2 regions of the Paenibacillus sp. J31R34 genome follow, and region 1 is predicted to be linked to the other one. Evidence: predicted binding sites of a transcription regulator. Region 1 holds the regulator's gene; the other holds the start of a gene.

Evidence for each region. Region 1 encodes CtsR, which represses protease genes until heat stress. Its sites were predicted from a motif close to ATGGTCAATAAAGGTCAAACA; they were not measured.
Region 2: a site for CtsR is predicted at 5,141-5,161, ahead of clpP (ATP-dependent Clp endopeptidase proteolytic subunit ClpP). Genes of this name have one in related genera too.

Annotation. Positions count from the first base shown of each region.
Region 1 is NZ_JBXENU010000018.1:58-16,421, reverse strand. It holds gene cysS (cysteine--tRNA ligase) at 1-189, opposite strand, end outside; gene cysE (serine O-acetyltransferase) at 186-848, opposite strand; gene gltX (glutamate--tRNA ligase) at 1,503-2,969, opposite strand; gene ispF (2-C-methyl-D-erythritol 2,4-cyclodiphosphate synthase) at 3,636-4,118, opposite strand; gene ispD (2-C-methyl-D-erythritol 4-phosphate cytidylyltransferase) at 4,121-4,825, opposite strand; gene AC50YG_RS30170 (PIN/TRAM domain-containing protein) at 4,882-5,979, opposite strand; gene AC50YG_RS30165 (DUF1573 domain-containing protein) at 6,129-6,524, shown strand; gene pssA (CDP-diacylglycerol--serine O-phosphatidyltransferase) at 6,717-7,463, opposite strand; gene disA (DNA integrity scanning diadenylate cyclase DisA) at 7,551-8,627, opposite strand; gene radA (DNA repair protein RadA) at 8,638-10,005, opposite strand; gene AC50YG_RS30145 (antibiotic biosynthesis monooxygenase) at 10,162-10,512, opposite strand; gene AC50YG_RS30140 (ankyrin repeat domain-containing protein) at 10,529-10,954, opposite strand; gene clpC (ATP-dependent protease ATP-binding subunit ClpC) at 11,234-13,705, opposite strand; gene mcsB (protein-arginine kinase McsB) at 13,708-14,787, opposite strand; gene mcsA (protein-arginine kinase activator protein McsA) at 14,812-15,336, opposite strand; gene AC50YG_RS30120 (CtsR family transcriptional regulator) at 15,377-15,838, opposite strand; partial or broken rRNA gene rrf (5S ribosomal RNA) at 16,328-16,364, opposite strand, start outside.
Region 2 is NZ_JBXENU010000008.1:341,561-357,924, reverse strand. It holds gene AC50YG_RS22775 (ROK family glucokinase) at 102-1,052, shown strand; gene rapZ (RNase adapter RapZ) at 1,107-1,994, shown strand; gene AC50YG_RS22765 (gluconeogenesis factor YvcK family protein) at 2,007-2,993, shown strand; gene whiA (DNA-binding protein WhiA) at 3,000-3,929, shown strand; gene AC50YG_RS22755 (HPr family phosphocarrier protein) at 4,027-4,296, shown strand; gene clpP (ATP-dependent Clp endopeptidase proteolytic subunit ClpP) at 4,487-5,068, opposite strand; tRNA gene AC50YG_RS22745 (tRNA-Arg) at 5,299-5,370, opposite strand; gene AC50YG_RS22740 (sugar-binding transcriptional regulator) at 5,622-6,659, shown strand; gene gap (type I glyceraldehyde-3-phosphate dehydrogenase) at 6,966-7,970, shown strand; gene AC50YG_RS22730 (phosphoglycerate kinase) at 8,268-9,449, shown strand; gene tpiA (triose-phosphate isomerase) at 9,480-10,235, shown strand; gene gpmI (2,3-bisphosphoglycerate-independent phosphoglycerate mutase) at 10,237-11,769, shown strand; gene eno (phosphopyruvate hydratase) at 11,803-13,095, shown strand; gene AC50YG_RS22710 (hypothetical protein) at 13,428-13,778, opposite strand; gene AC50YG_RS22705 (sugar phosphate isomerase/epimerase family protein) at 13,997-14,782, shown strand; gene secG (preprotein translocase subunit SecG) at 14,894-15,130, shown strand; gene rnr (ribonuclease R) at 15,297-16,364, shown strand, end outside.

The DNA.
Region 1 (16,364 bases):
GTTCACCTCATAGCCTGTGCTCTCCAAATACCGACGAACGACATCGAAGAAAACAACCGGCCTTGCATTTCCAACGTGAATATAATCGTATACCGTCGGCCCGCATACGTACATTTTAACTTTACCCGGCTCCTGCGATTCAAAAGCTTCCTTCTTACGGGTCAACGTATTATATAGATGTAACGTCATTTTCGATATTCCCCTCCAGTTACAGGCTCCCTGAGCTCTTTCAACTCTGTTTTCAAACGATCAATTTCATTTTGCATATCCCGCAGCATTTCAATGACTGGGTCAGGCAGCTGGTTGTGCTCCAGTCTGTCCTTCACCCGCTCACCGTTCCGTTTCACCACTCTGCCGGGGTTGCCAACGACGGTACAATTATCCGGCACCTCACGCAGCACAACCGCATTCGAGCCTACATTTGAATTATCGCCAATTTTGAACGATCCCAGCACCTTCGAGCCCGAGCCAATGACAACATTATTGCCGATGGTCGGATGGCGCTTGCCCTTCTCCTTGCCTGTACCGCCAAGCGTAACCCCCTGATAAATGACGACATCATTGCCAATCTCGCATGTTTCTCCGATGACAATGCCCATGCCGTGGTCAATAAACAGCCGCTCGCCGATAGTGGCCCCTGGGTGAATTTCGATGCCCGTCATAAAACGACTGAATTGGGATATGATACGCGCAACCGTAAACCATTTGTTACGAAAAAAATAGTGCGCCGCCCGATGCGCCCAAATCGCATGCAGGCCGGAATAAGTGAAGACGACCTCAAAACGGCTTCTGGCGGCCGGATCATTTTCAAATACCGCTTCAATATCTGAACGAATATGGCGAAACATCAGCTTATCTCCTCTCAAGCCAGCAGGCCGCTGCCCCTCTTAGTCCTGCCTTGCTGGCTGCCGAATGTCCATATAAAAAAGCCCCCACAGCATTTGCATGCTGCAGAGGCGTGTGTTCAATCGCGGTCCCACTCTGCTTGAACAGCCTGAACACCTATCTGCGCCGCTCGCAGCAAGCTTTGGCATGTCTGCCTTCGCCCGCTTCAACCTGTGGCTGCCAGATAGCTCAGTTGCTATCCATCTCAAAGCCTTTAACGCAGGCCTACGTTGCCGCCTACCCCACAAGCGCCTCACCTGCTGCCCTCGAACGAAGCCTCCTTCGATTCAAAAACACAGCTGCTGGGCCTTATGGCTCGGAACAAAGCTCCCAGGTGCAATTTTCCGCCCGCCGAATTAGACAACTTGCAGCTACATTGTCCAATAGCCGCGGGTAACCCGGCCTGGATGCAATGACGGTTGTCCTCTCTGCAAATCCAGCAAAACGTACTTTTCCTGTTCATAGCTTGTTAACTGTAAACTTCCTAATAGTAGCCCTAGTATACCCAATCCACCCTTATGTGACAAGAGGCATTGTGTACGGGCGTAACCATATGGTGAAAAAGAGTACGCCCAGCGCGAATACTCGCGCCAAGGCATGCTCCCCGTACAGCCAGCCTAGCGGCCCAATCGCTCGTTCAGCCTCGCGATGACTTTGGCTTGGCCAAGCAGCACGATGGATTGATTCAAGTCCGGGCCATGTGTCTGGCCGGTCAAAGCGGCGCGGATTGGCATAAACAGCTGTTTGCCTTTGAAGCCGGTATCCTTTTGCACCGTTTTAATGGAAGCCTTCACGCTGCCTTCATCAAATGCCTCTGCTGGCGTTGCTTCAACTTGTGCGAGGAAGGCAGCAAGCACGATCGGCACCTGCTCTTCTGCAAGAACCGTCGTCGCTTCTTCTTCATCCTGGGCAGCCTCTTGGAAGAACAGCTCCGTATGCGGCACGATTTCCGCTGCATAACGCAGCTTGTCCTGATACAAAGCAACGAGATTGCTCACCCATGCGCGGCCAGCTTCATCCAGTTGCTCAGACACGCGGCCAGCCTTAACCAAATGCGGCAGACACATCTCGACGACACGCGCCAGATCTGTTTTTTTCAAATATTCATTGTTCATCCAGCTCAGCTTTTGCGTATCGAATACGGCAGGGCTTTTGCTGAGACGCTCAGCATTGAATACTTCAACCAATTGCTCACGCGTAAAGATCTCTTGCTCGCCTTCCGGCGACCAGCCGAGCAGCGTAATAAAATTGAACATCGCCTCTGGCAAATAGCCTAGCGAATCGTATTGCTCAATAAACTGGATGATCGACTCATCGCGCTTGCTTAGCTTTTTGCGGTTTTCGTTAACGATCAGCGTCATATGGCCAAAGCGAGGCGGTTCCCAGCCAAATGCTTCATAAATCATCAATTGACGCGGCGTATTGGAAATATGGTCCTCGCCCCGCAGGACGTGGCTAATTTTCATTAGGTGGTCATCCAACGCAACCGCAAAGTTGTAGGTCGGGATGCCATCTTTTTTCACAATAACAAAATCGCCCGTCTCCGCCGTATCAAAGCTGATTTCGCCTTTTACGACGTCATCAAATTTATAGGTGCGGCCTTCCGGCACGCGGAAACGTATGCTTGGCACGCGGCCTTCCGCCTCGAATGCTGTGCGCTGCTCATCCGTCAGATTGCGGTGCAGTCCGGAATAACGCGGTGTTTCGCCCCGGGACGTCTGCTCCTCGCGCTCACGCTCCAGCTCCTCCTCGGTGCAGTAGCAGCGGTAAGCGAGGCCGCGATCCAGCAGGTCCTGCCAATACTTTTCATAAATATCAAGACGCTCCGTCTGACGGTATGGACCGTAGTCGCCGCCAACGTCGATGCTTTCATCCCAGTCAATGCCGAGCCATTTCAAATAAGTGAGCTGGCTTTCTTCTCCGCCGGCAATATTGCGCTTCACATCCGTATCTTCGATGCGGATAATAAACTTTCCACCCAAATTGCGGGCATACAAATAATTGAATAAGGCCGTTCTTGCATTGCCAATATGCAGATGCCCCGTCGGCGACGGTGCATAACGCACGCGAATTTCTTGTGTCATTGTTTTCTTGCCCCTCCCTAGTCGCAGTCGCTTGCAGCCTTGCGCCTTTGTACAGCCTGATTCATAAAGAAGTAAGGTGAAAAAGAGTCTGCGCTGCGCGAAAAGAGCCTGCTTCCGATCGCCATTACCCTTAAGTTTCTTCCAATTTAAGCGGCTCAGCCGTTGAAACTTAAGGGTAAAAGCGAACACTGCCGTTTCTCCAGCAACCCCTTTTCTCTCCACTACGACTTTTTCACCATACTTCTTACATCAGTGCAGTAAATCAGCTATTGCTAAGCTTTCTTTCAAAAAAAACCAGCTGCGTTTCTTAAATATAAACTTCGCCTCACCTTAAACAAATTACTTTTACTGTATCTTTAGCTTCGTACTTTGGATAAATACTTTAGATAAATCATCAGCGAAAGCAATATTGTCTTCCTCTCCCAGCCCCAAGCTGGAGGAGAGAGAACTTCGAATGAATAGCGGACAGCAGGAGCGGAGTGGGCAGAATGATTCTGGAGAAGCGAAGCGCTCGCTTTTGCCCCTGAATTTATACGGCTAGGCAGTCTAATTCAATTAAATTCAGGGGCAATGGCGATCGTAAGAACATTCTGCCCGCGCAGCGGCTACAGCGAAGCCCCACTTTCATTCCGTTCCACCCATCCCAGCGCCAAAAAATTATTGCGATTATATCACATCTTTAATCAAGCAAACAACGGATTGCGCCGCGATTCCTTCGCCGCGCCCAGTGAAGCCGAGCTGCTCCGTCGTCGTTGCCTTCACATTCACCTGGGACACATCCGCCTCCAAGGCTTCTGCGATAATTTCCGCCATCTGCGGAATATAAGGCAGCATCTTGGGACGCTGCGCAATAATCGTCGAGTCAATGTTGCCAAGCTTATAGCCGCGCTCCTTGACGAGTCCCCATATATGTACAAGCAGCTTCAAGCTATCGGCATCCTTGAACTCAGGGTCCGTATCGGGAAAATGCTTCCCAATATCGCCAAGCGCCAATGCGCCCAAAATCGCATCGCTAATCGCATGCAGCAGCACGTCAGCATCGGAATGCCCCAGCAGCCCTTTTTCATATGGAATAGTTACACCGCCGATAATGCACGGCCTGCCTTCTACCAATTGATGAACGTCAAAGCCTTGTCCTACACGAATCATAGTCAGCCTTCCCCTCTCTCCCGCTTCGCGAGCAAAAACTCCGCCCATGGCAAATCCTCAGGCGTCGTAATTTTTATATTTGTATAATCGCCTTCCGCTACGGCAACCGGTACACCCATTCGCTCGACAACCATCGCGTCGTCCGTCCCCAGAAACCCCTCTTCTTGGGCCTGCTCATGCGCATGCACAAGCAGTTCACGACGAAAAGCCTGCGGCGTTTGAATCGCCCACAAGCTTCGGCGGTCAGGCGTCGAAACGATCAAGCCGTTATCGCCCACCTGTTTAATCGTATCCTTCACAGGCACGGCCAGCACGGCTGCACCCACACGCTCCGCCACGGAGCAGCAGGTGCCGACCGCAGCTGCCGTCACAAGCGGCCGCACGCCATCATGCACCATGACCCACTCTATACCAGGCGAAAGCGCCTGAATGCCGCTGTACACCGAATGCTGCCTTTCGCTGCCTCCTGCGACAACCGCCTTCACCTTGGCGATGCCATAGCGGCTGACCAGCTCTTCTACTCGCCCCACATCATCAGCGCCGACAACGACGATTATTTCTGCAAGGTTATCGAGCGAAGCGAACAGCTCAAGCGTATGTACAACAATCGGCTTGCCCTGCATTTCCAGGTACTGCTTGCTTTCTTTTGTCCCCATTCGCGAACCGCGTCCGGCCGCGACGACGACAACTCCCCATTTTGCCCCCATGTCGTATTCCCCTCAAATCTCTGTGAAGGTATTGTATCCCCTCTATCATACCTTTTTTACTGTGCTTTTTCCAACAGCTTCGGCTTGGCGAAAATCATCCGTCCCGCAGACGTTTGCAGCACGCTCGTTACAAGCACTTCCATCGTCGTGCCGATGTATTCGCGTCCACCCTCCACAACGATCATCGTGCCATCATCGAGATAAGCGACACCTTGTCCATGCTCCTTGCCGTCTTTAATGACCTGCACAATAATTTCTTCACCTGGCAAAACTACGGGCTTCACGGCATTCGCCAAATCATTAATGTTCAAGACGGACACACCTTGCAGCTCGCACACCTTGTTCAGGTTAAAATCATTCGTCACCACTTTGCCATGCAGTGCCTTAGCCAGCTTCACCAGCTTGCTGTCCACCTCGCTGATTTCCTCAAAATCTCCTTCATAGATAAGCACACGCACATCAAGCTCTTTCTGGATTTTGTTCAAAATATCCAGCCCCCGGCGGCCGCGGTTGCGCTTGAGCAAGTCCGAAGAATCGGCAATATGCTGCAGCTCCTCCAGCACAAATTCGGGAATGACCAGCGTTCCCTCGATAAAGCCGGTTTTGCAAATATCGGCGATCCGCCCATCAATAATAACGCTCGTATCCAAAATCTTATGCTCCTCGAAGCCGCTCGTCTCATCAATAGCGGGAGCCGCTTTGCGCTGGTTCCACAACTCAATGAGCTTTTCTGTCAGCTCATCCCGCTTGTTCCAGGAAATTCGCACGCCCAGATAGCCAAAGAACAGTGCCATAATGGCCGGCAGCATAACACCCATGCCTCCTATGTCCGACACCGCCGGATACAGCAGCACCGATAGCAGCAGCCCTACGAACAATCCCGCTGCACCAGCAAGCAAATCCTTGACCGGCATGGCCGAAGTCTGCTCCGCCCCACGCTGCATTAAACGAATGAGCGGATTTGCTGCCAAGGTCGCGAGAATGACCCCGCACAATGCGCCGATTCCGACATTCATGTAATAAGTGCCGGAATGCTCAAGCATCCCAATAGATGGCTCAGCCCATAATCCCGATAAACTGGTCATGCTGTGAAGCTCGCGTCCTGCCATTGCACCTAACATTATTCCAATTAATTGAATGATACGTCTTACCATATTCATCCACCTCCATTACAATTATGTTCCAATTGGGAACACTCTAACCGTCAAAGGTGAATGATTTTTCATTTTGAAATGCGGACCAAGTAAGCTTATAATGGAAACAAGATCAGAAGTTGCTAAAGTTGATGAAAGAGGTGTAACCGATGAGCGCACCAACATTGGATCAATTTCAACAGCAAGTATCCGAGTTACTGCTAAGGCATCGGAGCCTGCTAGATGTAATGTCAAAGTTTGGGCAGGCTGGAACGTCCGTCAATCGTGCGGTAACGAAAGCCGTGACCGACTGCGGCTGCATTGAGCTTGCGGCCCGCAAGCAGCACTATTCCGATGAACCGAACCTGAAGAGCGCGAAAGAAACATTGCAAAGCCACCTTTCTGGTGAGCTATGCGAGCACTGCCGCGATGTGCTTAAGGCCGATCTCGGACGCAACCTGTTCTACATGACCGCGATGTGCAATCTGCTGGATATCCAGTTGGATGAAGTCATCGCTGATGAGTATGACAAATGCTCAACGCTTGGCCTATTTAATTTAACGTAAAGCGAATGCCTGCAAAGCCATTGCTACCTCCACATAATGATGCAAGATGCCAAGCGTAAACGGCTGTCGCCGTCCTTTGGCGACACAGCCCATTTCAACAACAAAACAAGCTGTAAACCACGCTTACATGGTTTACAGCTTGTTTGTTGTTTCCTGTGTATTGATGAAAAATGCTTCTGCGCTAGCTGCACGCTAGGCAATCGTCTCCGATTGCACCTGCTCCTCGCTTAGCTCCGCATGCTTGTTTTTACGTCTGCGCGGTTTTATGCGCCGATCAACGTTTTTTTTTAAGCCCCACAGCGCGTATAGCAGAAGAGGGATGAAAATCAGCTTCGACAAATATTGATTGAACCAAATACCGATAACGAGCGAAAACACGACGATAATCGGCACGACCCAAATCGCGCTCTTCGGAATGCCAAACTTCTTAAAATTCGGGTAACGAACCGTGCTCACCATAAGAATGGAAAGAGCAAGCGTGCTGATTAACAGCACAATAACCGAAATATCATTTTTGAATAGAGCCAGCGTTGCCAAAACACCACCAGCTGCTGGAATCGGCAGCCCGATGAAATAACCGCTTGGCGTCTTCGTTACAACATTAAATCTAGCCAGCCGCAAAGCCCCGCAAATCGGGAATAACGCGGTAATTATCCAAGCCACTGCTGTATTTAAATCCTGAAAAGCGACTACATACATAATGAACGCTGGAGCTACTCCGAAGGAAATAACATCGGATAACGAATCGAGCTCCTTGCCAAATTCGCTCTGTGCATTAAGCGCACGTGCCACTCTGCCATCTACGCCATCAAGCAGCATTGCGATAATAACCATCATCGCTGCAATTTCAGGTTTCTCATTAAACACCATAATAATGGCGATTACGCCAAGAAACAAATTCCCCACCGTGAAAAGGCTCGGTATTGACTTTATAATCATCTGTTCCACCTCTTCTCTACTATGCCCTAAGACCAAACACAAATGTATGATGATCGGGCCGTTCACATTCCATCAATTGTATGGGATTTAGATTTGCCTGTCAATGAACATTTGATCCTGGATCCGTTTCAAACCTTCCTTGATTGCCCTCGCCCGGACTTCTCCAATTCCGTCAACATCATCCAGTTCACCGATTGTCGCCATCATAATATGCGGCAGTCTTGCGAAGCGCTCGACCAGATTATTCATAATAATGAGCGGCAAGCGCGGGATTTTGTTCAACAGACGATAGCCCCGCGGTGAAATGGATTCTTCCGCCATAGACGCGGTATGCGGATAGCCTAGAAGGCGGATAAATGGCGAAGCATCGAGCAGCTCATCCGAGCTCAGTTTTTTCATCGCCACCCGGATTTCCCGAATTTTCTCATCTGAATTGTCTTTCGCATAATCCTTCAGCAAGTACCAAGCATCCTCATCCACACCATCGACCAGTTCTTCCAGCTGCATGGCAATGAGGCGTCCTTCCGTTCCCAGCTCGGTCACATAACGCTTAATTTCCATTTTAACGCGCAGCACCATTTCTACACGCTGCACGACATGAGCAACCTCCTGCAGAGTGACCAACTCTTCGAACTCAAGTACGGACAAATTTTTAAACGATTGGCCCAGCACCGCCTTATATTTCTCCAGCGTCTGAATCGCCTGATTCGCTTTGGTCAAAATGTTGCCCATTTCCTTGAGCGCATACCGCAAATTGCCTTGATACAGCGTAATAATATTTCGGCGCTGCGAAATGGATACGACAAGCTTACCCGTCTGCTTGCCTACCCGCTCCGCAGTACGGTGGCGGATTCCCGTCTCAATCGACGGAATGGAGCTATTCGGAATAAGCTGCGTGTTCGCATACAAAATCCGCCGCATATCCTCGCTCAAAATAATCGCACCATCCATCTTCGCAAGCTCATACAAATAGTTGGGCGAGAAGTCGCAATTGATGGAAAAACCTCCATCTACAACTTCCATCACCTCAGGACTATATCCGACAACGATTAATGCCCCCGTCTTCGCCCGCAGCACGTTCTCTAAGCCGTCACGGAACGGGGTACCGGGCGCGACTAGCTGCAAAAGCTGGTTCATCGTTTCTAGCTGGCTCTGTTCCTTCATCATCTTCCCCCTATCCTAGTGCTGCCGAGAGCGCTTCCGCTACGGTGTTTACACCAATGATCTCAATAGATGCCGGCGGCTTCCAGCCCTTCAAGCTTCTCTCCGGCATAATAACGCGTTTGAAGCCCAGCTTCTCGGCTTCCTTTACCCGCTGCTCAGCACGCGAAACAGCACGCACCTCGCCTGTCAGACCAACTTCTCCGAACACAACGTCGTAAGGTCTCGTTGGCGCATCCCGAAAGCTGGAAGCGAGACATACCGCTGCTGCTAAATCAACGGCTGGCTCATCCAGCTTAATGCCGCCTGCTACATTCAAATAAGCATCCTGCGTCTGAAGAAACATGCCGTTTCGCTTCTCAAGCACAGCAATGATCAACGCCATGCGATGATGGTCAAGCCCAGCCGTCATGCGCCTCGGTGATGGGAAATTCGTCGTCGCCACCAGCGCCTGCAATTCCACCAATACAGGACGGGTTCCCTCCATGCTCGCAACAACAATAGAACCTGCTACGCCAAGCGGACGCTCAGATAAAAACAACTCAGAAGGATTCAGCACCTCACGCAAGCCTTCCTCGCCCATCTCGAAAATTCCAATCTCATTCGTTGACCCGAACCGGTTTTTCACCGCGCGCAGCAGCCTGTAGGTGTGATGACGCTCACCTTCAAAATACAGCACGCAATCGACCATATGCTCCAGCATCCGCGGCCCGGCAATGGCGCCTTCCTTCGTCACATGCCCGACCAGCACCGTTGCAATCCCTTTGATTTTGGCTACTCGCATGAAATGCGCTGTGCATTCCCGAACCTGGGATACGCTGCCCGGCGCTGATTGAACACCCGGATCATAAACCGTCTGGATAGAGTCAATAACAAGAAAATCGGGGTCCACCGATTCAATCGCCTCGTTAATATGATCCATGTTCGTTTCGCAAAGCACATACAAGGATTCCGTCAGCGCACCAAGCCGATCCGCTCTTAGCCTCGTTTGCCGCACCGATTCCTCACCCGAAATATAGAGAACCTTCAATCCCTTCGTTGCCAGTGCATGCGAGGTTTGCAGCAGCAGCGTGGATTTTCCGATACCGGGGTCGCCCCCTACCAGCAAAAGGGAGCCCGGCACAACGCCTCCGCCAAGTACGCGGTTGAGCTCCTTCAAGCTCGTTTCAATGCGCGGTTCCTTCCCGCTCTCTATATGTATGATCGATTGTGGCTTTTCTTTCGTTTGCGCAACACGCAAACCGACTCCCTGCGTCTTGACAACGGTTTCCTTCTCTTCAATCATGGAATTCCATGACTGGCACCCTGGGCATTTGCCCATCCACTTTGGCGACTCTGTTCCACATTCATTGCATACGAATTTCGTTTTTATTTTTGCCATGTCCGGCTCCTTTTACTAAAAAACACTATCATTAAAAGTTTACCATTTAATGTGGATTGTATAAACCCCTACTTCCTTATACGCAAGAAAGTTCCCTGTCATCCTTATGAGGAAGAAGGGAACTTTCTGAAAAAGACAACCTATATACGCTATCCTTTAAGCTTGAATAGCCGCTTGCCGCGCCACAATAACGCGATGGGTTGAAAGCTGAGAACCGAGCATAATGACTTCATTTTGCTGGCTGTGGCAGCCTTCGCCTGCCTTCTTTTGACGATGTGCATGGGCCTGACGGAAGGAGTCGCTGTTGACCCAGCCTTCAAACGACGCTTTATTTTCCCATGTAGTGCCCACTCTCAGCTCATCATAGTCCACCAAGTTTTCCATAAGCAGCACTTCCATCCGGATAAAGCCGGGAGAAAGCTCAATTCCCTTCGTATGCTGGAATCGCTCGGCTACGGCTTCCCCGTGCCCTTTTTTAACTTTAATGGTGTTCGTGACCACGATCATGATGTTACTCCTCCTATCAAGCCTGAAGGCTTTCCAAATAAGCATAAACGCTGCGCGACTCCTCGCCACCCATCTTGGCATGAACGATGAGCGGAATACCATGCGAGCCAATGGCATCTTTCGCCGAGGGGTCGTCACTTAAAATCGCATGAACCACTTCCAGCTTTCCTAACATCGCCGCAGCAAACAAATCAAGTCTTGCTCCACGCTCCAGCAAATACAGTGCAATATCCCTGCGCCCGACATGAGCGGCTGCGCCTAGCGCATTTTCCCAATCACCATCGCCCCAGTCACAGGCAGCGTGCAGCAGCTCCGGCTCTTCATTCAGCATTTGCTTTACCTTGTCAAAATCCATATGCGCTGCTCTAACGAACTGCTTAATATATTCATTTGATAAATATGACGCCTCTTCAGCCGTTATTCTGGCCGCATGCAAACCCATACCCTATTACCGCCTTCCGTCATCTATTCCGTTCTTTGTCTTTTTATATGAAAGAGTTTATCGTTAAAGTATCGCCTACTCTTTATAAGATACACGATAATGATTCTCATTGTCAAATAAAAAAGAATAGAATCCATCTGCCGAGCACATAAAAAAGCTTCCAGAATCCGTCATGTTCACGGGTTCTGGAAGCTTTCTTTTGTTGTGCCAAGCTGCATAAATCTAGCTCATCGGTTGTGCTGATAAGCTGTGATCAGTTGTGCAGCATCCTCACTTTTTTTATGATTTAGCTGCCGGCTCTTCGGATGCCTTCTCCAAATCAAGAGGCTCCGCTTTTGTAACCGTCAAAGCGCCATCTTTCTCATCAATCGTGAATCGGTCACCTTTTTGAATGCTGCCCATGAGCAGCTCCTCGGACAACCGGTCCTCGATATGCTTCTGAATCGCACGACGCAGTGGACGCGCACCATATTGCGGATCAAAGCCTTCCTTCGCCAAAAATGCTTTCGCTGCGTCGGTCAGCAAGAAGTCAACATCTTGCTCACGCAGGCGTTTGCGCAGATCGTCGGACATCAAAGTCACGATTTCGGCGATATGCTCCTGCTCCAGCGAATGGAACACGATTGTTTCGTCAATCCGATTCAGGAACTCAGGGCGGAAGCTCTTTTTAAGCTCAGCCATTACTTTATCCTTCATTTGGATGAAGTCACGACCAGCGTCGTGAACCGCAGTGAAGCCCAGCGAAGAATTCCGTTTAATTTGATCCGCGCCCACGTTCGACGTCATAATGATCAGCGTATTGCGGAAATCGACTACACGGCCTTTAGAATCAGTCAGACGACCATCTTCCAGCACCTGCAGCAAAATGTTGAATACTTCTGGGTGAGCTTTCTCAATCTCATCGAGCAATACAACCGAATAAGGCTTACGGCGTACTTTCTCGGTCAATTGACCGCCTTCCTCATAACCAACATATCCCGGAGGCGCCCCAACGAGACGGGAAGTCGAATGCTTCTCCATATATTCCGACATATCGATGCGGATAATCGCATTTTCATCGCCGAACATCGCTTCTGCAAGCGCACGAGCAAGCTCGGTTTTACCTACACCCGTTGGACCGAGGAAAATGAATGAACCCATCGGACGCTTTGGATCCTTCAGGCCAGCACGAGCACGGCGCATCGCGCGCGATACAGCTTTGACTGCTTCTTCCTGGCCGATGACACGACCGTGAAGAATGGATTCCATTTTCAGCAGACGCTCGGTTTCTTCCTCTGCCAGCTTGCTTACCGGAATGCCGGTCCAACTCGCTACTACCTGTGCAATATCCTCAGGTGTCACTTCGGAATCCGTACGTCCTTGTTTTTCTTTCCATTGGTTTTTCGTAATATCCAGCTCTTCGCGCATCTTCTGCTCGGTATCGCGAAGCGCAGCCGCTTTCTCAAACTCCTGACTTTGAACAGCGGAGTCTTTCTCCTTGCGGATATCCTCCAGACGGTTTTCCAACTGCTTAAGGTTTGGCGGAATCGTATACGAGTTGAGGCGAACTTTCGAGCCCGCTTCATCAATCAGGTCGATCGCCTTATCCGGCAGGAAACGATCCGTAATGTAGCGGTCGGACAGCTTAACCGCTTGAACAATTGCTTCATCGGTAATTTTCACCCGGTGATGGGCTTCATAACGATCGCGCAGGCCGTACAAAATTTGTACCGCTTCTTCTGGCGAAGGCTGATCAACCGTAATCGGTTGGAAACGGCGCTCCAGCGCAGCATCCTTCTCGATGTATTTGCGGTATTCATCCAGCGTAGTCGCGCCGATACATTGCAGCTCGCCACGTGCTAGCGCCGGCTTCAAAATATTCGAAGCATCAATCGCGCCTTCAGCTCCTCCTGCACCAATCAGCGTATGAAGCTCATCGATGAACAGGATGATATTGCCGGCTTGGCGGATTTCATCCATAATTTTTTTCAGACGATCCTCAAACTCGCCGCGATACTTCGTACCAGCTACGACAGAGCCCATATCAAGTGTCATTACGCGTTTGTCGCGCAGCGTTTCCGGAATTTCGTTTGCAATAATTTTTTGTGCCAGTCCTTCGGCAATCGCCGTTTTACCAACGCCGGGTTCCCCGATGAGAACAGGATTGTTTTTCGTCCGGCGGCTAAGCACTTGAATAACGCGCTCGATTTCCTTACTGCGGCCAATAACCGGATCGAGATTGCCTTCTTTAGCAAAGGAGGTCAAATCGCGGGCAAGTCCGTCCAGCGTTGGCGTGCTCACATTAGAAGGAGCGCCATGGTTGCTGGAGATTGCTTCGCTGCTGCCAAGCAATTGCAGCACTTGCTGGCGTGCTTTATTCAGGCTGATGCCGAGATTGTTCAGCACGCGGGCTGCAACACCTTCGCCTTCACGAATGAGTCCGAGCAAAATATGCTCCGTGCCCACATACGTATGGCCGAGCTTTCTCGCTTCATCCATAGAGAGCTCAATGACCTTTTTCGCACGTGGCGTATAGGCAATGTTAGTAGGCTGCTCCTGCCCTCTTCCGATCAAAGCCTCAACCTCATCCTGGATTTTCTCTAGGCCCAGGCCAAGTCCAATCAGCGCTTTCGCGGCGATGCCTTCTCCTTCACGAATCAGTCCAAGTAAAATATGCTCTGTACCAATATTGTTATGTCCAAGACGAACCGCTTCCTCCTGCGCCAATGCAAGCACCTTCTGTGCCCGTTCCGTGAATCTTCCGAACATCATCGTTACGCACCCCCATGTTCCATTTGACTTCGCAACTGCTTGCGAATAAGTTCTGCCCGGCGATAATCCCGCTGCTCCGCATTCATCGTTTCCTTAAATACTTGCTGCAAGAAGCCAGGCTGCGTCATAATCATTAATTCATTCATGACTTGAGGCGTTATATTATCCAGCAATCCCAGATCAACGCCCAACCTTACATCTGAAAGCCGCTGTGCCGCTTCCTTTGTATCCATAATAGCCGCATAGGATAAAATCCCATAGGACCGCTTTACTCTATCTTCAATGCGCAGCTTAGACTCAGCAAGAAGCCGTATTCGAGCTGCTTTCTCATGCTCAATAATTTGTCTGGCTACGCTGTACAAGTTGTCAATAATTTCGGACTCTGATTGACCGAGTGTAATTTGGTTCGAGATTTGAAACACATTGCCAAGCGCTTCACTGCCCTCGCCATACAATCCGCGAACCGCGAGTCCTACCTGCGTGACTGCCTGCAAAATCCGATTGATTTGCGATGATAGCACGAGAGCCGGCAAATGTACCATAATGGATACGCGAATGCCTGTTCCAACGTTGGTCGGGCAAGTCGTTAAATAACCGCGTTTCTCATCAAAAGCATATTCGGTCTCCGCTTCAAAAATATCATCGATCCGATTCGCCAGCGTCCAAGCTTCCTGAATTTGAAAACCCGGATATAGGCATTGAATTCGCAGATGGTCTTCTTCATTAATCATAATGCTCACCGATTCATTATCGCTGAGGATGAAGGCTCCGCCTCGAGATTCATTAGCCAGATTAGGGCTAATCAAATGCTTTTCGACTAATACACGCTTCTCCAGCTCCGTAAGATCGGCTAACACGATGGTATCAAACTGGCCGATAGGCTCGAGCTTTCCAGATGCCCCTATAGCAGCCAGCTGCTCCATAACCTCAAGCGACTGCTCCTTCGTAGCGAGCAACGGAAACGGGTGATGGTTCAAATTTCTGGCAATGCGTATACGGCTGCTGATCACGATATCTGACTCTGGACCATCCCCTTTCATCCAATCGCTTAACGCTTGCTCTGAAAAACGACGACTCTCCAAGAGGTATCCTCCTTACTTCACGACTTACAGCTCTGCTATTTTACGCTCAAGCTCACGAATACGATCCCTGATTTGAGCCGCACTTTCAAATTCTTCTTGCTCAATACGATCATACAACTCGCGTCTGAGCTGATCAAGTTCTCGTTTATTTTGCAATTGCCCTCCGGAGCGTTTCGGAATTTTCCCCGTATGCACCGTACTACCATGTACCCTTTTAAGCAGCGGATCTAACTTATCTGAAAAATGTTTGTAGCAGGCGCTGCAGCCAAAGCGTCCGATCTTGCTGAACTGCGCATAAGTAAATCCGCATTCGTCACAGCGTATGACTGGGCAAGGCTTCGTCCCTGCTGAACCCGATGTTCCAGATGGATCAAAATCAAGCAGACCCGACAGCAAGCTGTGGATAGAGAAGCCATTCGCCGTTCCCGGAATACCTTCTCCCCGTTCACGCGCACAAGCTTCACAAATGTGAAACTCCGTCTTCTCTCCACCGACAATCTTCGTAAAATGAAGCGTTGCCGGCTTCTTGCCGCATTCCTGACAAATCAAGACGTATCACCCCTTTCCATGCGCGATAAGCACGGTAAAGTTACTTAACCAGAAGCGATATAAGCATCGCTCTCAGCAAACGGGCCCTTAGCTCATCACGCAGCGGCAGCTTGACGGCAATGGTTTCCCGATCAATTGCTGCACGCAGCAGCTGCGCCTCGCGTTTCGTGACCATCAGCGCTTCTTCAAGCTGATAAATCAGCCCTTCCGCGACGCTCTGCTCCACGCAATCTCCAATCGTCTGCCGAATATGAAACTGAATCGTCTGCAAAGCTGGCAGCTCTACCCGTTGAATCCGGACATAACCTCCGCCTCCACGCTTCGATTCGACCATGTAACCCTTCTCCAGCGTAAAACGCGTACTAATCACGTAATTAATCTGGGAAGGGACGCACGAAAATTTCTCAGCCAGCTCATTGCGCTGTATTTCCACCGAGCTTTCCGTACTTTCCTGCAGCATATTTTTTAAATACTGTTCAATGAGATCGGAAATGTTTCGCATATCACCAACCTCCCTGGTACTGCATGGAGCACAAGCTTACGCTTATTCATATGCAGCTCCAACTGACTTTGACTTTCTTTGACTTTAACTTTATTATACGCAAAATTTAAGAAAGGTCAAGAGATGGAATCTTAATTTTCTGACTATTCATCCACAAGCTATTATGCACAAGGCTACTACCTAGCATGATGCGAAAAAGCACTAATTATACCCGACTAGCCTAGATCAGTCCTATTTATAAACAGGCTGTGCATAAAAAGTGAACGAATGTGCATAACTCGTGTTTACATTATGTTCATATAACGCCGATCAAACTTACCCACATGTGAACAACCGCGCTAACACGGACTTATACACGCCACAAAAAAATACTATGCACCTCATCCACGGCTGTAGATAAGTTGTGCACAGCATTTTCACTATATGATTGTCTAACTCTTTTACAAGACAACAAAAAACCTGCCGCAATGATTGCGACAGGCTTCTCGTGCTTGGCGACGTCCTACTCTCCCAGGACCCTGCGGTC
Region 2 (16,364 bases), on a different contig from region 1:
GCAAATCCAGCGGCAGCAAGGAGCTTCCCGCCTTGACCAGAGGGAGGAGCTTCGCTTATAGTGGACAGAGAAGATTAACATATTAATGAGGTGGACTACAAATGTCTCAAAAGATTTACGTTGGAATCGATGTTGGCGGAACGGCAATTAAGGTCGGATTGTGCAACGAGAACGGGGATTTGCTTCATACCTATGAAGGTCCCACAGAAACGAATAAAGGTACGGATGCTATCCTTGAAAATATTGCTGCTTATGCGCGTGCCATCGTCGCTGAATCTTCCTATGAATGGGAGCAGGTTGGCGGCGTAGGCGTTGGAATAGCCGGTTTCTTGGACATTCCGACAGGTTATATTAAGTTCGCGCCGAATTTGAAGATTCGCGACGTAAATTTGAAAGATTATTTGGAAGCCAAGCTTGCAACTAAAGTGCTGGTAAACAATGATGCAAACGTGGCGGCGCTGGGCGAAGCTTGGGCTGGCGCGGGCAAGGGCATCGATCACTGCGTATGCTATACGCTTGGTACAGGCGTTGGCGGCGGTATTATTATCGGCGGCAAAATCGTTGAAGGTTTTGCGGGTATGGCTGGCGAGCTAGGACATATTGCGATTGTGCCGGATCTCGAAGCGATCCAGTGCGGCTGCGGCAAAATGGGCTGCCTGGAAACCGTATCTTCCGCAACGGGCATTATCCGTATGGCGAAGGATGCCGTTGAGCGCGGCGACCGTACGACGCTTGCTCAAGTGACAGATATTATGGCGAAGGACGTTATCGATGCAGCGAAAGCTGGAGATGAAGTGGCTATACGCATTGTAAGCCGTGCTGCGTATTATTTGGGACGCTCGATGGCGCTCATGGCAGTCGTGCTGAATCCACAATGCTTCATTATTGGCGGCGGCGTATCCAAAGCCGGCGATTTTCTGTTCGATCAAATTCGCGAAGTATTCGAGAAGTATACACAGAAAGAAGCGCAGGATGGCGTGAAAATCATCCCTGCTACGCTAGGCAACAATGCAGGTGTCGTTGGCGCGGCTGGATTGATTTTGCGCTCGTAGCGATAAACATAGGATAACTGGGACATTTTCCCCGCTTGTGAGGAGGAGAAGAAGATGGAGACGGCAGCAGCACTAGCGAAGCTTGTTATTATTACAGGGATGTCAGGTGCGGGCAAAACGATTGCTGTACAAAGTCTGGAGGATCTTGGCTTCTTCTGCGTCGATAATTTGCCCCCGGTGCTTATCCCAAAGTTTGCTGAGCTGATTGAGCAATCAAACGGGAAGATCGGCAAGGTTGCATTGGTTATTGACTTGCGCGGCAGGGAGTTTTTTACAGCTTTAGCGGAGTCTTTAAGTTATATTAAAGACCATTCTACCATAAGCTGTGAGATACTGTTCCTGGATGCGACGGATGGCGTGCTTGTTCAACGTTATAAGGAAAGCCGCCGCCGCCACCCGCTTGTGCCCGATGGCTTGCCGCTGGACGGCATCAAGCTGGAACGCAGAATGCTGGAGGACCTGAAGGGGTCTGCTTCGCTGGTTATTGATACGAGCAGCATCAAGCCCGCACAGCTGAAAGAGCGAATTATTTCCAAGTTCACGAACCTGGAGCAAAATAGCTTATCAGTCAATGTCATTTCTTTCGGCTTTAAATATGGTATTCCGATTGATGCGGATTTAATTTATGATGTGCGTTTTTTGCCTAATCCTCATTATATTGAGCATCTGCGCCCAAATACCGGCCAGACGCCAGAGGTTTATGAATATGTGATGAAATGGCCGGAAACGCAGGCGTTTCTGGCTAAGCTGGTTGACATGCTCCAGTTTCTTCTTCCGCTTTATCATAAGGAAGGGAAGAGCCAAGTCGTTATCGGCATTGGCTGCACCGGAGGAAAACATCGCTCGGTGGCGATTTCGGAATACTTGGGCCGTGTGCTGGGAAGCAGTGATACGGAACGGGTACGCGTCAGCCATCGCGATTCCGACCGCGACAAGCATTAACGGAGGGAACGTATGCAGAACAGGCACAAAATAGGAGCGCCTCCCAAGATCGTGGTCATTGGCGGAGGCACAGGATTATCCGTTATGCTGCGCGGGCTTAAGGAAAAGCCTATGGATATTACAGCCATCGTCACGGTTGCTGATGATGGGGGCAGCTCCGGCGTGCTGCGCAATGAGCTGCAAATTCCGCCTCCAGGCGATGTTCGCAATGTGCTGATGGCACTTGCCGACACCGAGCCGCTGCTCGCAGAGGTGCTGCAATACCGATTTAATTCAGGTACAGGACTTGCGGGGCATAGCCTTGGCAATTTAATGCTGGCTGCTATGGCAGACATCACAGGCGATTTTGTGACGGGCGTACGCGAGCTGAGCAGGGTACTGGCGGTACGCGGACGGGTTTTGCCTGCCGCAGCCCAGGCCATTGTGCTTAAGGCGGAAATGGCCGATGGCTCGATCGTCATTGGCGAGTCGATGATTCCAAAGGCGGGTCAAGCGATTAAACGTGTATTCATTGATACGGAGAATGCGCACGCGCTGCCGGAAGCGGTCAAAGCGATTGAGCAAGCAGATGCCATCTTAATTGGGCCGGGAAGCTTGTACACGAGTATTATGCCGAATTTGATTGTTCCGATGCTGGCTCAAGCGATTACGGAATCTTGCGCCGTCAAGCTGTTTGTATGCAATGTGATGACGCAGCCGGGTGAGACGGACAATTATACGGTATCGGATCATATGAATGCGATTGAGGCCCATATCGGCCTGCAATTATTCGATTATGTCATTGTGAACAATGGTGAAATTTCACCGCAAGTGGAAGCCAAATACGCAGAGATGGGCGCGAAGCCCGTCGCTATTGATTTGGAAGCTATTCGCAGCAAGGGCTGCGAGGTTATTGCGGATCGTTTTGTTTTATTCCAGACGTTTCTAAGGCATGATGCCGAGCGTCTAAGCCATCATATTTATAAGCTAGTGGAAAACTGGATGATTAGAAAGAGGTGACAAACCATGTCGTTTGCGGCACAAACAAAAAAGGAACTTACGCTTATTGAAGCGGATTCCTGCTGTGAGCTTGCAGAGCTTTCCGCGCTCATTCGGATGAATGGTTCTGTCAGCTTATCCAGCCGCAAAGTCATTTTGGACATCTCAACAGAAAATGCTGCAATAGCCCGTCGTATTTATTCTCTGGTCAAAAGGCACTTTGAGGTACACACCGAGCTGTTGGTTCGGAAAAAAATGCGGCTGAAAAAGAACAATGTGTATATCGTACGTATTCCAACAATGGTACAATCTATATTAAGCAAGCTTCATATCGTATCTGAGGGTTTCGTATTCAACTCCGGAATTGATAAGACGATGATTAAGAAGTCTTGCTGCAAACGATCATATTTGCGTGGTGCTTTCCTTGCTGGAGGTTCAGTGAATAACCCTGAGGGTTCTTCGTACCATTTGGAAATCTCTTCGATGTATGAGGAGTATTGCGGCTCATTAGTGGAGCTAGCCAATAAGTTCGAGCTGAATGCACGCTGCATCGAGCGGAAGAAAGGCTTTATTTTTTACATTAAGGAAGGCGAGAAAATTATTGAGCTGCTGAACATTATTGGCGCTCATCAGGCGCTGTTTAAATTCGAGGATGTGCGAATTATGCGCGATATGCGCAATTCCGTCAATCGAATCGTCAATTGCGAGACAGCGAACCTGAACAAGACCATCGGCGCGTCCGTGCGGCAGATTGATAATATTAAACTGCTGGACCGCGAGCTAGGCCTTGAAAATTTGCCGGATAAGCTCAAGGAAGTCGCTGAAATTCGCCTGCAGCATCCCGATCTGAACTTGAAGGAAGTTGGAGAACTGCTCAAAGGGTCAGTGAGCAAATCAGGCGTAAACCACAGGCTTCGCAAAATTGATGAACTTGCTGAAAAAATACGCAACGGCTAAACTTTTAACTTCATGTTTCCGATGGTATAATGATACAATGAGTTTAAAATTATCGGCATAATTAAGGATTGAATAAGATATAGGGGGTATGGTTTCCATGACAAGGCTTCCGGTTGTCGTTCGACTAAAAACAGGTCTTCATGCAAGACCTGCAGCATTATTCGTACAAGAAGCTAATAAATTTTCATCTGAAGTATTCGTCGAGAAAGACGACAAGAAAGTGAATGCCAAATCGATTATGGGAATTATGAGCTTGGCAATCAGTTCGGGCACTGAAGTTTTCATAAGTGCGGAAGGTTCGGACGCAGAACAGGCTGTAAACGCTTTAGCTGCATTGGTAAGCAAGGAAGAGCTCGAGAACCAATAAGAAGCCTTATGCAGCAGGGACTCGTCTGCTCATAACCATATCTTTTGGCCATGCCGCCTTTTGGATCAGAGTGATCCAGGGCGGTTTTTTTTGAAATATAAGCATATTGTAAAAGAGTGCATAACAAAACAAACCCGGTTCGCCTGAACCGGGTTTGTTTTGTTATGCACCCATATGAATGATGGATGATTTAGATTTTCTCAATAACCTTATCAACCAGACCATACGCGCAAGCTTCTTGGGCGCTCATGAAATAGTCGCGATCGGTATCCTTCTCAACGCGCTCAAGCGGTTGGCCTGTGCGCTCGGACAGGATTCCGTTAAGGTGGTCGCGCATTTTGATAATGCGGCGAGCACGGATTTCGATGTCGCTCGCTTGGCCTTCAGCGCCGCCCAGCGGCTGGTGAATCATAACCTCGCTGTTCGGAAGCGCGTAACGCTTGCCTTTGGCGCCTGCTGCAAGCAGGAAAGCGCCCATCGATGCTGCCATACCTACACAAATGGTGGATACGTCAGGCTTGATGTATTGCATCGTATCATAGATTGCCATACCCGAGGTGATCGAACCGCCAGGGCTGTTAATGTAAAGGGAGATGTCTTTCTCAGGGTCATCTGCTGTCAGAAACAGCATCTGTGCGATGATGGAGTTGGCTACAACGTCATTGACGCCCGAGCCCAAGAAGATAATACGATCCTTCAATAACCGGGAATAGATGTCGTAGGAGCGCTCTCCGCGATTAGTTTGCTCAATAACCATAGGGACGAAATTCATATCCTGTAAACCTCCTCCGAAAAATAACAAGATTGATATTGCCGTAACATCATAATAGCGGATGAAACGTTAAAAGTCAAAGATAGTCAGACAAATCAGATTTTTCTCGGACGCATGCCGTTTCATAGCTAAAAAACGAAATAAAAAAACCACCCTTTCATCAGGGTGGCCACATAATAGGCTTCATAAACGCCTACTGCTCGCTGCAAATCGTTATCGGTTAATCAGAACGCGCCCGCTAGGAATCGAACCTAGATCTCAGGCTCCGGAGGCCTACGTCATATCCATTGGACCACGGGCGCATGTATAAAAGTAACAGCAAGATTTAGTATAGGTTAAATACGAATAGAAATCAAGCCAGCTATCAAAAATAAATTTGATAAAATCGTGTCGGTAAACGGTTTCATACGAAATTGTTGACTTGAAATGTTAGATCAAGTTCGGTAAAATAGAGGTGGGACTTAAAACGAAAGCATGGGACGTTTCGTGTCCACCGTAATGCATGAGTATCAGTTTCGCTTAACTTAGTACGGGTGGAGTGAATAATTAGAAGATGCGCCAGATGATTGAATTGCAGCAGCAGCTTCTGCCAGATTTGCTCGACGTGATGAGGAAGCGCTACAGGATACTGCACCAGGTTATGCTCTCTGATCTAATCGGCCGCAGAACGCTTGCGACAACGTTGGGTATGACGGAGAGGGTGCTGCGAGCAGAAACGGACTTTCTAAAGTCACAGGGCTTGCTTGAAATTCATGCCTCCGGCATGAGGATCAGTGAACCCGGCAAAGAACTGCTGGAACAGTTTGAGCCTTTTGTGCAGACGATTTTCGGCTTGTCGGAGCTTGAGGAGAAGATCAGAAGTTATTTTGGGCTGAGCCAGGTTGTTGTTGTGGCCGGCGATTCTGATGTATCCGCGCAGACGAAGCGGGAACTCGGCAGAGCAGGAGGACAGGTACTGCGCAAAGCGATGGAGCAAGGCGACGTCATTGCCGTTACAGGCGGTACGACGACTGCTCAGGTGGCAAATCAGCTTTCGGCCGTGGCGCCGCTTAAAACCAATTGGTTCGTGCCTGCAAGAGGCGGACTAGGCGAAAGCGTCGATTATCAGGCGAATACGATTGCTTCCACCATGGCGAAGCGGACAGGTGCCAATTATCGGCTGCTTCACGTTCCTGATCATCTTGGAGAGGAAGCTTATGCTCCCATTATGCAGGAACCGAATATCCAGGACATTATAGAAGTGATCCGCAGGGCGCGTATTGTCGTGCACGGCATCGGAGACGCTATGGTGATGGCTCGGCGCAGGAAGCTTGATGAGGCGACGATGCAGGGTATTGAAGCGGAGGGGGCACTTGCGGAAGCCTACGGTTTTTATTTTGATCGCAGCGGGCAAGTGGTTCACAAGATGCCGACGGTAGGACTACGGCTCGAGGATATTGTTAAGACTGAAGTTGTTATTGGAGTAGCCGGAGGCAAAAGCAAAGGCGAAGCGATCGCAGCAGTTATGCGCTTTGGACACAATGATGTTTTAGTTACTGATGAGGCTGCCGCATTAGAAATCATTTCGATTATTGAAGGCTCAGCTCCATAAAAATATAAGAATTTATAAGTTGCAGCTTATAAATAGGACTTATATTTCTCCGACAAAGCTCTTCGCTCGTCCTAGAAGGACGATGAAGTCGTTTTTGCTTGAAATAGTAAGAAAGTATAAGTTTCACGCTTATACTCCGCTTATATTTCTCGGACTGAAACGCGCCGCGCCACCAAAGGATGGCAACAGCCGTTTCACCTTGGCAAGTGATCTTGATGCTTCGCGCCGTGCGAGACAATGGCACCCGGCATGCGAAATGTCTTGAAATATATTTTTTATCCCAAAACACTCTAGGAGGAAACAACAATGGTTAAAGTAGGTATTAACGGATTTGGTCGTATTGGTCGTAACGTATTCCGCGCAGCTCTGAACAACGCTGATGTAGAAATCGTAGCAGTAAACGATTTGACAGACACAGCTACACTGGCTCACCTTTTGAAATATGATACAACTCACGGTACTCTTGATGCTACAGTTGAAGCTAAAGAAGGCGCGATCGTAGTTAACGGCCGCGAAATCAAAGTTTTCGCTGAGCGCAACCCTGAAAACCTGGCTTGGGCTTCTGTAGGCGCTGAAATCGTTGTTGAATCCACTGGTATTTTCACAGCTAAAGAAAAAGCTGAGCTTCACCTTAAAGGCGGCGCTAAAAAAGTTATCATCTCCGCTCCTGCTACTAACGAAGATATCACTGTCGTTATCGGCGTTAACGAAGATAAATACGATGCAGCTGCTCACACAATCATCTCCAACGCTTCTTGCACAACGAACTGTCTTGCTCCGTTTGCAAAAGTATTGAACGATAAATTCGGCATCGTTAAAGGCATGATGACAACGATCCACTCGTACACAAATGACCAATCCGTTCTGGATGTACCGCACAAAGACCTTCGTCGTGCTCGTGCAGCTGCTGAGAACATCATTCCTTCATCCACTGGCGCTGCTAAAGCAGTATCGCTTGTACTTCCTGAGCTGAAAGGCAAACTGAACGGTATGGCTATGCGTGTTCCTACACCTAACGTTTCCGTAACTGACCTGGTAGCTGAGCTGAAAGTTAACGTAACAGTTGAAGAAGTTAATGCTGCTCTGAAAGAAGCTTCCGAAGGCGCACTTAAAGGCATCTTGAACTACAACGAGCTTCCGCTTGTTTCCAGCGACTACAACCATGACCCAGCTTCCTCCACAATCGATGGCTTGTCGACTATGGTTGTTGAAGGTAACATGGTAAAAGTTATTTCTTGGTACGACAACGAGTGGGGCTACTCGAACCGCGTAGTTGATCTCGCTGCTTATATCGCAAGCAAAGGTCTGTAAGAACAAGGGAAATATCCCCCACAATTACATGGAACGCTTTACGTCCCAGGCCGGTCTTGCACCGGCTGCGGGATACGCTTAATCCGCGGCGCTCCCGGGGCATCGTATGCGATTCAAGCGAAACCTTAACAGGGGGCGCGATTTTGTCTTCACGACGAAGCGCGGCTTCAGGTTCGCGAGCCTTCTGGCCGCGAGCCAAGAGGGAGCGTTCCTTCTTTTGATAAAGAGGGAACGCTTCTTTTTGTTTGAATATAGATGATGACAAGCTTTGCACGCTAATATCAGGAGGTTACATTCATGGCTAAAAAAAGTGTTCGTGACGTAGAAGTAGCAGGCAAACGGGTATTCGTACGCGTCGATTTCAATGTACCGCTCGAAGATGGTAAAATTACCGATGACAAGCGTATCCGTGAGACGCTTCCTACGATTAACTTCTTGATCGAAAAAGGCGCGAAAGTTATTTTGGCAAGCCACTTGGGCCGCCCGAACGGTGAAGTTGTAGAAGAGCTTCGCCACACTGCATCGGCAGCGCGTCTGTCTGAGCTGCTTGGCAAACCGGTAGTAAAAGCAGATGAGTCGATCGGTGAAAATGTTAAAGCGCAAATCGCGGCTTTGAATGATGGCGATGTATTGCTGCTTGAAAACGTTCGTTTCCATGCGGGCGAAGAGAAAAATGATGCTGAGCTGGCGAAAGCTTTCGCTGAGCTTGCTGATCTTTACGTAAATGACGCTTTCGGCGCTGCACACCGTGCACACGCTTCGACTGAAGGCATTGCGCATCACCTGCCGGCTGTTTCCGGTCTATTGATGGAGAGAGAGCTTGATGTTCTTGGCAAAGCGCTGAACAACCCTGAGCGTCCTTTCACAGCTATCGTAGGCGGTTCGAAGGTTAAGGATAAAATTGACGTTATCAACAAAATGATTGAAATTGCTGACAACATCATTATCGGTGGCGGCTTGTCCTACACGTTCTTCAAAGCACAAGGCCATGAAATCGGCAAATCGCTGGTTGATAATTCGAAGCTTGATCTGGCGCTTGAGTTCATTGAAAAAGCTAAAAAGCTCGGCAAAAACTTCCTCATTCCAGTTGATATCGTTGTCGCTGATGATTTCAGCAAAAACGCCAACACGCAAATCGTTGAAGTTGACGGCATTCCAGCTGAGTGGGAAGGCATCGACATCGGTCCTAAGACGCGTGAAATCTACGCTGAAGCGATCAAAAACTCCAAGCTGGTTGTTTGGAACGGACCTATGGGCGTATTCGAAATCGAGCCTTTCTCCCATGGTACACAAGCAGTAGCGAAAGCATGTGCAGAAACAGCTGGCTACACCGTTATCGGTGGCGGCGATTCAGCTGCAGCGGCTGAGAAATTCGGTCTTGCTGACAAAATGGACCACATTTCTACTGGCGGCGGCGCTTCCCTGGAATTCATGGAAGGCAAAGTATTGCCGGGCGTTGAAGCACTTAACGATAAATAAGCAACCCATACAGTACAGGAGGGTATATATATGAGCAGAAAACCAATTATTGCAGGCAACTGGAAAATGTTCAAAACGGTTTCTGAAGCAGCTTCCTTCTTCGCAGATGTGAAAGGCAAAGCAGAGGTTGATGGCGTAGAGAGCGTTATCTGCGCGCCATTCACAGCACTTCCTTCCCTTGTTGAAGCAGCTAAAGGAACGACTATCGCGATTGGCGCACAAAATCTTCATTTCGAAGACAATGGCGCATTCACTGGTGAAATCAGCGGCGTGATGCTGAAAGATCTGGGCGTGAAATATGTTATTATCGGCCACTCCGAGCGTCGTGCTTATTTTGCTGAGACTGACGAAATCGTTGGCAAAAAAGTACATGCAGCATTCAAGCATGATCTGACTCCTATCGTATGTGTAGGCGAGAAGCTTGAAGAGCGCGAAGCTGGCGAAACCAAAAATGTGTGCAACGTGCAAACGGTAGCGGCATTCCAAGGCTTGTCCGCAGCTCAAGCAGCTGAAGTAGTCGTTGCTTATGAGCCTATCTGGGCGATTGGCACAGGCAAATCTTCGACTTCTGAAGATGCACAGGACGTTATCGGTTATATCCGCAGCGTAATTGCAGGTCTTTATGACGATGCAACAGCAGCAGCGGTTCGTATCCAATACGGCGGCAGCGTTAAACCTAACAATGTTGCTGAATATATGGGTCAGCAAGATATCGACGGCGCGCTTGTAGGCGGAGCTAGCCTTGAGCCTGCTTCCTATATCGCACTGATCGAGGGGGCCAAGTAAGATGGCTGCTCCAGTTGCATTAATTATTCTTGACGGCTTTGGTCTGCGCGATGACGTTACAGGCAATGCAGTTGCCCAAGCGAAAAAGCCTAACTACGACCGTTACTGGTCGACTTACCCTCATACGCAGCTGACAGCGAGCGGTGAAGCGGTAGGCTTGCCAGATGGACAAATGGGCAACTCCGAGGTTGGACACTTGAACATCGGAGCAGGCCGCATCGTCTATCAGGATTTGACTCGCATCAGCAAGTCGATCCGTGACGGCGAGTTTTTCGACAATGAAACACTGCTTGGCGCTGTGCGCCATGCAAAAGCAAATAGCAAGAAGCTTCACTTATACGGCCTGCTATCCGATGGCGGCGTACACAGCCACATTGCGCATTTGTTTGCTCTGCTTGACCTGGCAAAAAAGGAAGGCCTGGAAGATGTCTATATCCATGCATTCCTTGATGGCCGCGACGTTGCCCCGGATAGCGCAAAAGGCTACATGGAGCAGCTAATCGCGAAGATCGAAGAGGTTGGCGTAGGTAAAATTGCTACGGTACAAGGACGTTATTATGCGATGGATCGCGACAAACGCTGGGAGCGGGTAGAGAAGTCATACCGCGCTATGGTGTATGGCGAAGGTCCGCATTATACGGACCCTCTTAAGGCGATAGTTGAATCGTACGAGAAATCCGTTTATGATGAGTTTGTTATGCCAACGGTTATCGTAGGTGAGGATGGTAAACCGGTAGGTCTCGTAGAGTCGGAGGATGCGGTTATTTTCTTCAACTTCCGTCCAGACCGTGCGATTCAACTGGGACAAGTGTTTACGAACGCAGATTTCCGCGGTTTTGAACGTGGGGAGCATGCTCCGAAAAATTTGTATTTCGTATGCTTGACGCTATTCAGCGAAACGATTGACGGTTTTGTGGCCTATTCGCCGAAAAACCTCGATAATACGCTTGGTGAAGTGCTTGTGCAAAACGGCAAGAAGCAGCTTCGCATTGCGGAAACTGAGAAGTATCCGCATGTTACGTTCTTCTTTAGCGGCGGTCGTGATCATGAACTTCCGGGCGAGACTCGCGTTTTGATCAATTCGCCTAAAGTAGCAACGTATGATCTTCAGCCGGAAATGAGCGCTTATGAGGTGGCAGCAGCTGCGGTCAGCGAGATTGAAGCAGACAAGCATGATGCAATTATCTTGAATTTTGCCAATCCGGATATGGTGGGTCACTCCGGCATGCTGGAGCCGACAATCAAAGCGGTAGAAGCAACGGATGCATGCTTGGGTCAAGTCGTTGAGGCGGTGCTTGCTAAAGGCGGCGTATGTATTATTACAGCTGACCATGGTAATGCCGATATGGTATTTGATGCAAACGGACGTCCGTTCACGGCGCACACAACCAACCCAGTGCCTTGCATTGTGACGGTTGCTGGAGCAACGCTGCGTGAAGGCGGAATTTTGGCAGACCTTGCACCTACGGTGCTTGATCTGATGCAGCTTTCCAAGCCGGCAGAGATGACGGGCATTTCCCTGATTCAGAAGTAACAACAATCATCAAACTAAGAGGAGTGTTCAAACATGTCTATTATCGTTGACGTATATGCACGCGAAGTATTGGATTCCCGCGGTAATCCAACAGTAGAAGTAGAAGTATCCCTAGAATCCGGTGGCCAAGGCCGCGCTATCGTTCCATCCGGCGCATCCACTGGCGCATACGAAGCTGTTGAGCTTCGTGATGGCGACAAAGGCCGTTACCTTGGTAAAGGCGTAGAAAAAGCAGTAGATAACGTTAACACGATTATCGCTCCTGAAATCATTGGTCTGGACGCTCTTGATCAAGTAGCTATCGACCGCAAAATGATCGAGCTTGACGGTACGCCGAACAAAGCTAAGCTGGGCGCTAATGCGATTCTTGCTGTATCGATGGCTGTAGCTCGCGCTGCTGCTGATGCACTGAACGTATCCCTGTACACTTACCTGGGCGGATTCAACGCTAAAGTTTTGCCAGTTCCAATGATGAACATCATCAATGGCGGCGAGCACGCGGACAACAACATCGACGTACAAGAGTTCATGGTTCTGCCAGTTGGCGCTCCAACATTTAAAGAAGCTCTTCGTATCGGCGCTGAAATTTTCCACAGCCTGAAATCGGTTCTGAAAAACAAAGGCCTGAACACAGCTGTAGGCGACGAAGGCGGCTTTGCTCCTAACCTTGGTTCGAACGAAGAAGCAATCACTACAATCATCTCCGCTATCGAGAGCGCAGGCTACAAGCCAGGCGTTGATGTATTCCTTGGTATGGACGTAGCTTCGACTGAATTCTTCAAAGATGGCAAATACCACCTGGAAGGCGAAGGAAAATCCTTCACGCCTGCTGAATTCGTTGATCTGCTTGCTTCATGGGTTGATAAATACCCAATCATCACAATCGAAGACGGCTGCTCCGAAGACGATTGGGATGGCTGGAAATTGCTTACTGAAAAATTGGGCGGCAAAGTTCAACTTGTTGGTGACGATCTGTTCGTTACAAACACTGAGCGTCTGTCTGATGGTATTGAAAAAGGCGTGGGCAACTCGATCCTGGTTAAAGTTAACCAAATCGGTTCCCTTACTGAAACTTTCGATGCAATTGAAATGGCGAAACGCGCTGGTTACACAGCGGTTATCTCCCACCGTTCCGGCGAAAGCGAAGACAGCACAATCGCTGACATCGCAGTTGCAACAAACGCTGGTCAAATCAAAACAGGTGCTCCATCCCGTACGGACCGCGTAGCGAAGTACAACCAATTGCTTCGTATCGAAGACCAACTTGGTGCTACAGCTCAATACGCTGGTAAATCCGCATTCTACAACCTTAAAAACTTCAAATAAGCCTAAACCAATGACTACTTGCTCATGGTGATCAGCCAGTACTCTGATTCTGACCTTTTCAAGGTGAGCAAGTATCAATGCAAATAAGCTTTATTGTACTTAAAAACCCCTGCCCACAAATATTGTGGAGCAGGGGTTTTTGGTATGTAAAAGGGTGAAAGGCTGCTGAAAAGGCAAGCGGAGTAAAAGGGTTGGGGTGGAGAAGCGCAGCGTTCGCATTTGTCTTTGGAAATCTACCGCTAAAGCAGTTATTGTTCAGCGATTTCCAAGGGCAACAGCGATCGAACCCCAACCCTTTTACGCAGCGCAGATCCTTTTCAGCAGCCTTCCACCTATCGCTGCGCCGTTTTGCGTCCAACAGCCAACTCCACACGATGCACAACAATGTAGACAACCAGCAAGCCAATAGCAAGCAATAACGAACCTTCCGAATACTGCTGAAACAGCCGAACCGACCAGCCATTATCCCCTATAATCCAATAAGCAATAAAATTAGAAACCGCAATACCGTCCTCAAATGTGGGAACCAGACTGTACAAATAATTTTGTGAAAGACCTATTGCAGCTATGAGCGTAAGGATGACGGAAATGAAGACACCTTTGGAGTAAATGTATAAGGCACCCGCTTTTTTGAGAACAATCATGGTTAGGATAATCCCGGCTAAACAAATGATAATAAACATAGCAGTATCCCCCTCTGCATAAGTAATGTGCGAATCCAAACACGTTTTTTGAAATATAGGAAAGGATATGATTTCGCCATCCTTTCTCTATATTTCCCGGACTGAAACGCGCTGTGCCGCCAGAGGACGGCGACAGCCGTTTCACCTTGGTTACCTCTAATGACGAGCCTGTTTTATAAATGGTTGCTGGATTTGAGCAGAAAAGGAGGTGTTATTTTATGGAAAAACAAGTGCTAAGCCTGCAAATGTACTCATTGCGGGATATTACAGAAAGCGATCTATTGGGATCGCTGGACAAGGTAGCTGAGATCGGCTATAAGGCGGTCGAATTCGGGGGTTATTTTCACGCACCGGCAAGAAGGCTGAAAGAACGTTTGGATTCACTGGGGCTTGTGGCTCCGTCCGCCCATGTTCCGCTTAATTTTGAAAATTCGAAAAAAATCCCTTCAGATTTCGAGAAGCAGGTTGAATATGCGAATGAGCTGGGGCTCAAATATATGGTCGTGCCATGGGTTCCTGTGCCAGAAGTGCCGAAAATGGACGATATAAAATATTTGGCAGAGATTTTGGAGCGATGTGCTTGGCAAACGAAGCAGCAGGGCATTAAGCTATGCCTGCATAACCACGATGCGGATTGGAAAAAGGTTGAAGGCAAGCCGCTATATGTCCACCTGCTGGAGCTTGTGCCCGAAGACCTAATGGAAGCAGAGCTGGATTTAGGCTGGATTTACATGGCGGGTTATGATCCTGCTGAATACGTGAGGTATTATTCGGATCGGCTGCCGCTTGTCCATTTTAAAGATTTTCAGGTGGGGCGCAAGGATACGGAGCTTGGGAGAGGGGATGTGGGCTACTCCGAGCTGTATGAGGTGGTTAAGCAATCGGGAGTAAAATATATCATTATCGAGCAGCAGCAGTTTACGGAAACGTCGCTGAAAAGCGCAGAGATGAGCTTTCATTTTATGCAAAGGCTTATTCAAGGTCCGCAGCCAGCAAAAGGGTAGCCGTTAACAGGAAATGTAAGGGTTAAACAGCAAAGTATTGTTTTCAGCAAATCGCTGTGATACAATCATTTTATATGTTTTAATGGAGCTCCTATGCTGGAGGTGGATTGAATGGATATAGCTTTGAAAATACTACTGGTTATTTTTTCGGTTGGCCTAATTGCTGTCGTATTGCTGCAAAAAGGTAAAAGCGCGGGATTGTCCGGAGCCATCAGTGGTGGCGCTGAGCATTTGTTCGGCAAACAGAAAGCGCGTGGTTTGGACTTGTTCCTGCAGCGTTTGACGATTGCACTGGCTGTTGGATTTTTCGTCCTGTCGCTCGTTGTTGCTTACGTCGTACAACAGTAATATTCTGTCTTGCATGCGAAAAGTGGGGGAGTTTCCTCCACTTTTTTTGTTGTTTCGCGGATGCGATTGGGTAATTTCGTGTATACTAAATGATATATAATAATCTATCAACCGGTTGCAAGTGCTGATAGAATGGCCTCCGGTATATGAGGTGACGAGGAAACTAATGATACAAGAGCAGGAATTGCTTGATTTTATGCGGGAGACCGCTTATAAACCGATGACTTATCAGGAGCTGGAGCAGCATTTCGGCGTGATGGAGGCTGTTGATTTTAAAGCTTTTTTGCAGCTGCTTACCCAACTGGAGGATAGCGGTAAAATCCTTCGTACGAGCAATGACCGTTACGGCGTTCCGGAACGGATGAATTTGCTGCGCGGAAAATTGCAGGTCCATGCGAAAGGCTTTGCGTTCTTGCTTCCTGATGACAAAGAGCATCCTGACATTTACATTCATGCCAATGATCAGCTCAGCGCGATGAATGGCGACATTGTTCTTGCGCGTGTGACGTCCAAGAGCCAAGCGGGTGGCCGTTTGGAGGGCGAGGTTGTCCGTATTGTGCAGAGAGCGGTTACACAGGTAGTCGGCACTTTTGAAAGCCATGAAGTGTATGCCTTTGTTGTACCGGATGACAAGCGAATTAACCGTGATATTTTCATCGCCAAAAATGAATTTAAAGGTGCCGTATCCGGACAAAAGGTTGTCGTGCGCATCGTAACCTATCCGGAAGGCCGTTCAGCGGCGCAAGGGGAAATTATTGAAATTCTCGGTCATAAGGATGATCCGGGCATTGATATTTTGTCGATTATTCGCAAGCATCAGCTGCCGGAAGGCTTTCCGGAAGAGGTAGATGCAGAAGCGGAAGCAGCGCCAGATTCCATAACGGAGGAAGAAATTATTCAGCAGGGACGTCGTGACCTGAGGGATGAGGTCATCGTGACGATTGATGGCGAGGATGCCAAGGATCTCGATGATGCCGTACATGTGAAGGTGCTGGATAACGGCAATTATTTGTTGGGCGTCCATATTGCGGATGTGGGCTATTATGTGCGTGAAAACTCCGAGCTGGATCAGGAAGCTTTCCGCAGAGGCTGCAGCGTTTATTTGGTTGACCGCGTTATTCCAATGCTGCCGCATCGCTTGTCGAACGGCATTTGCTCGCTCAATCCACAGGTGGATCGGCTGACGTTATCCTGCGAGATGGAGTTTGATGCCAAAACGCTGAAACGCGTGCGC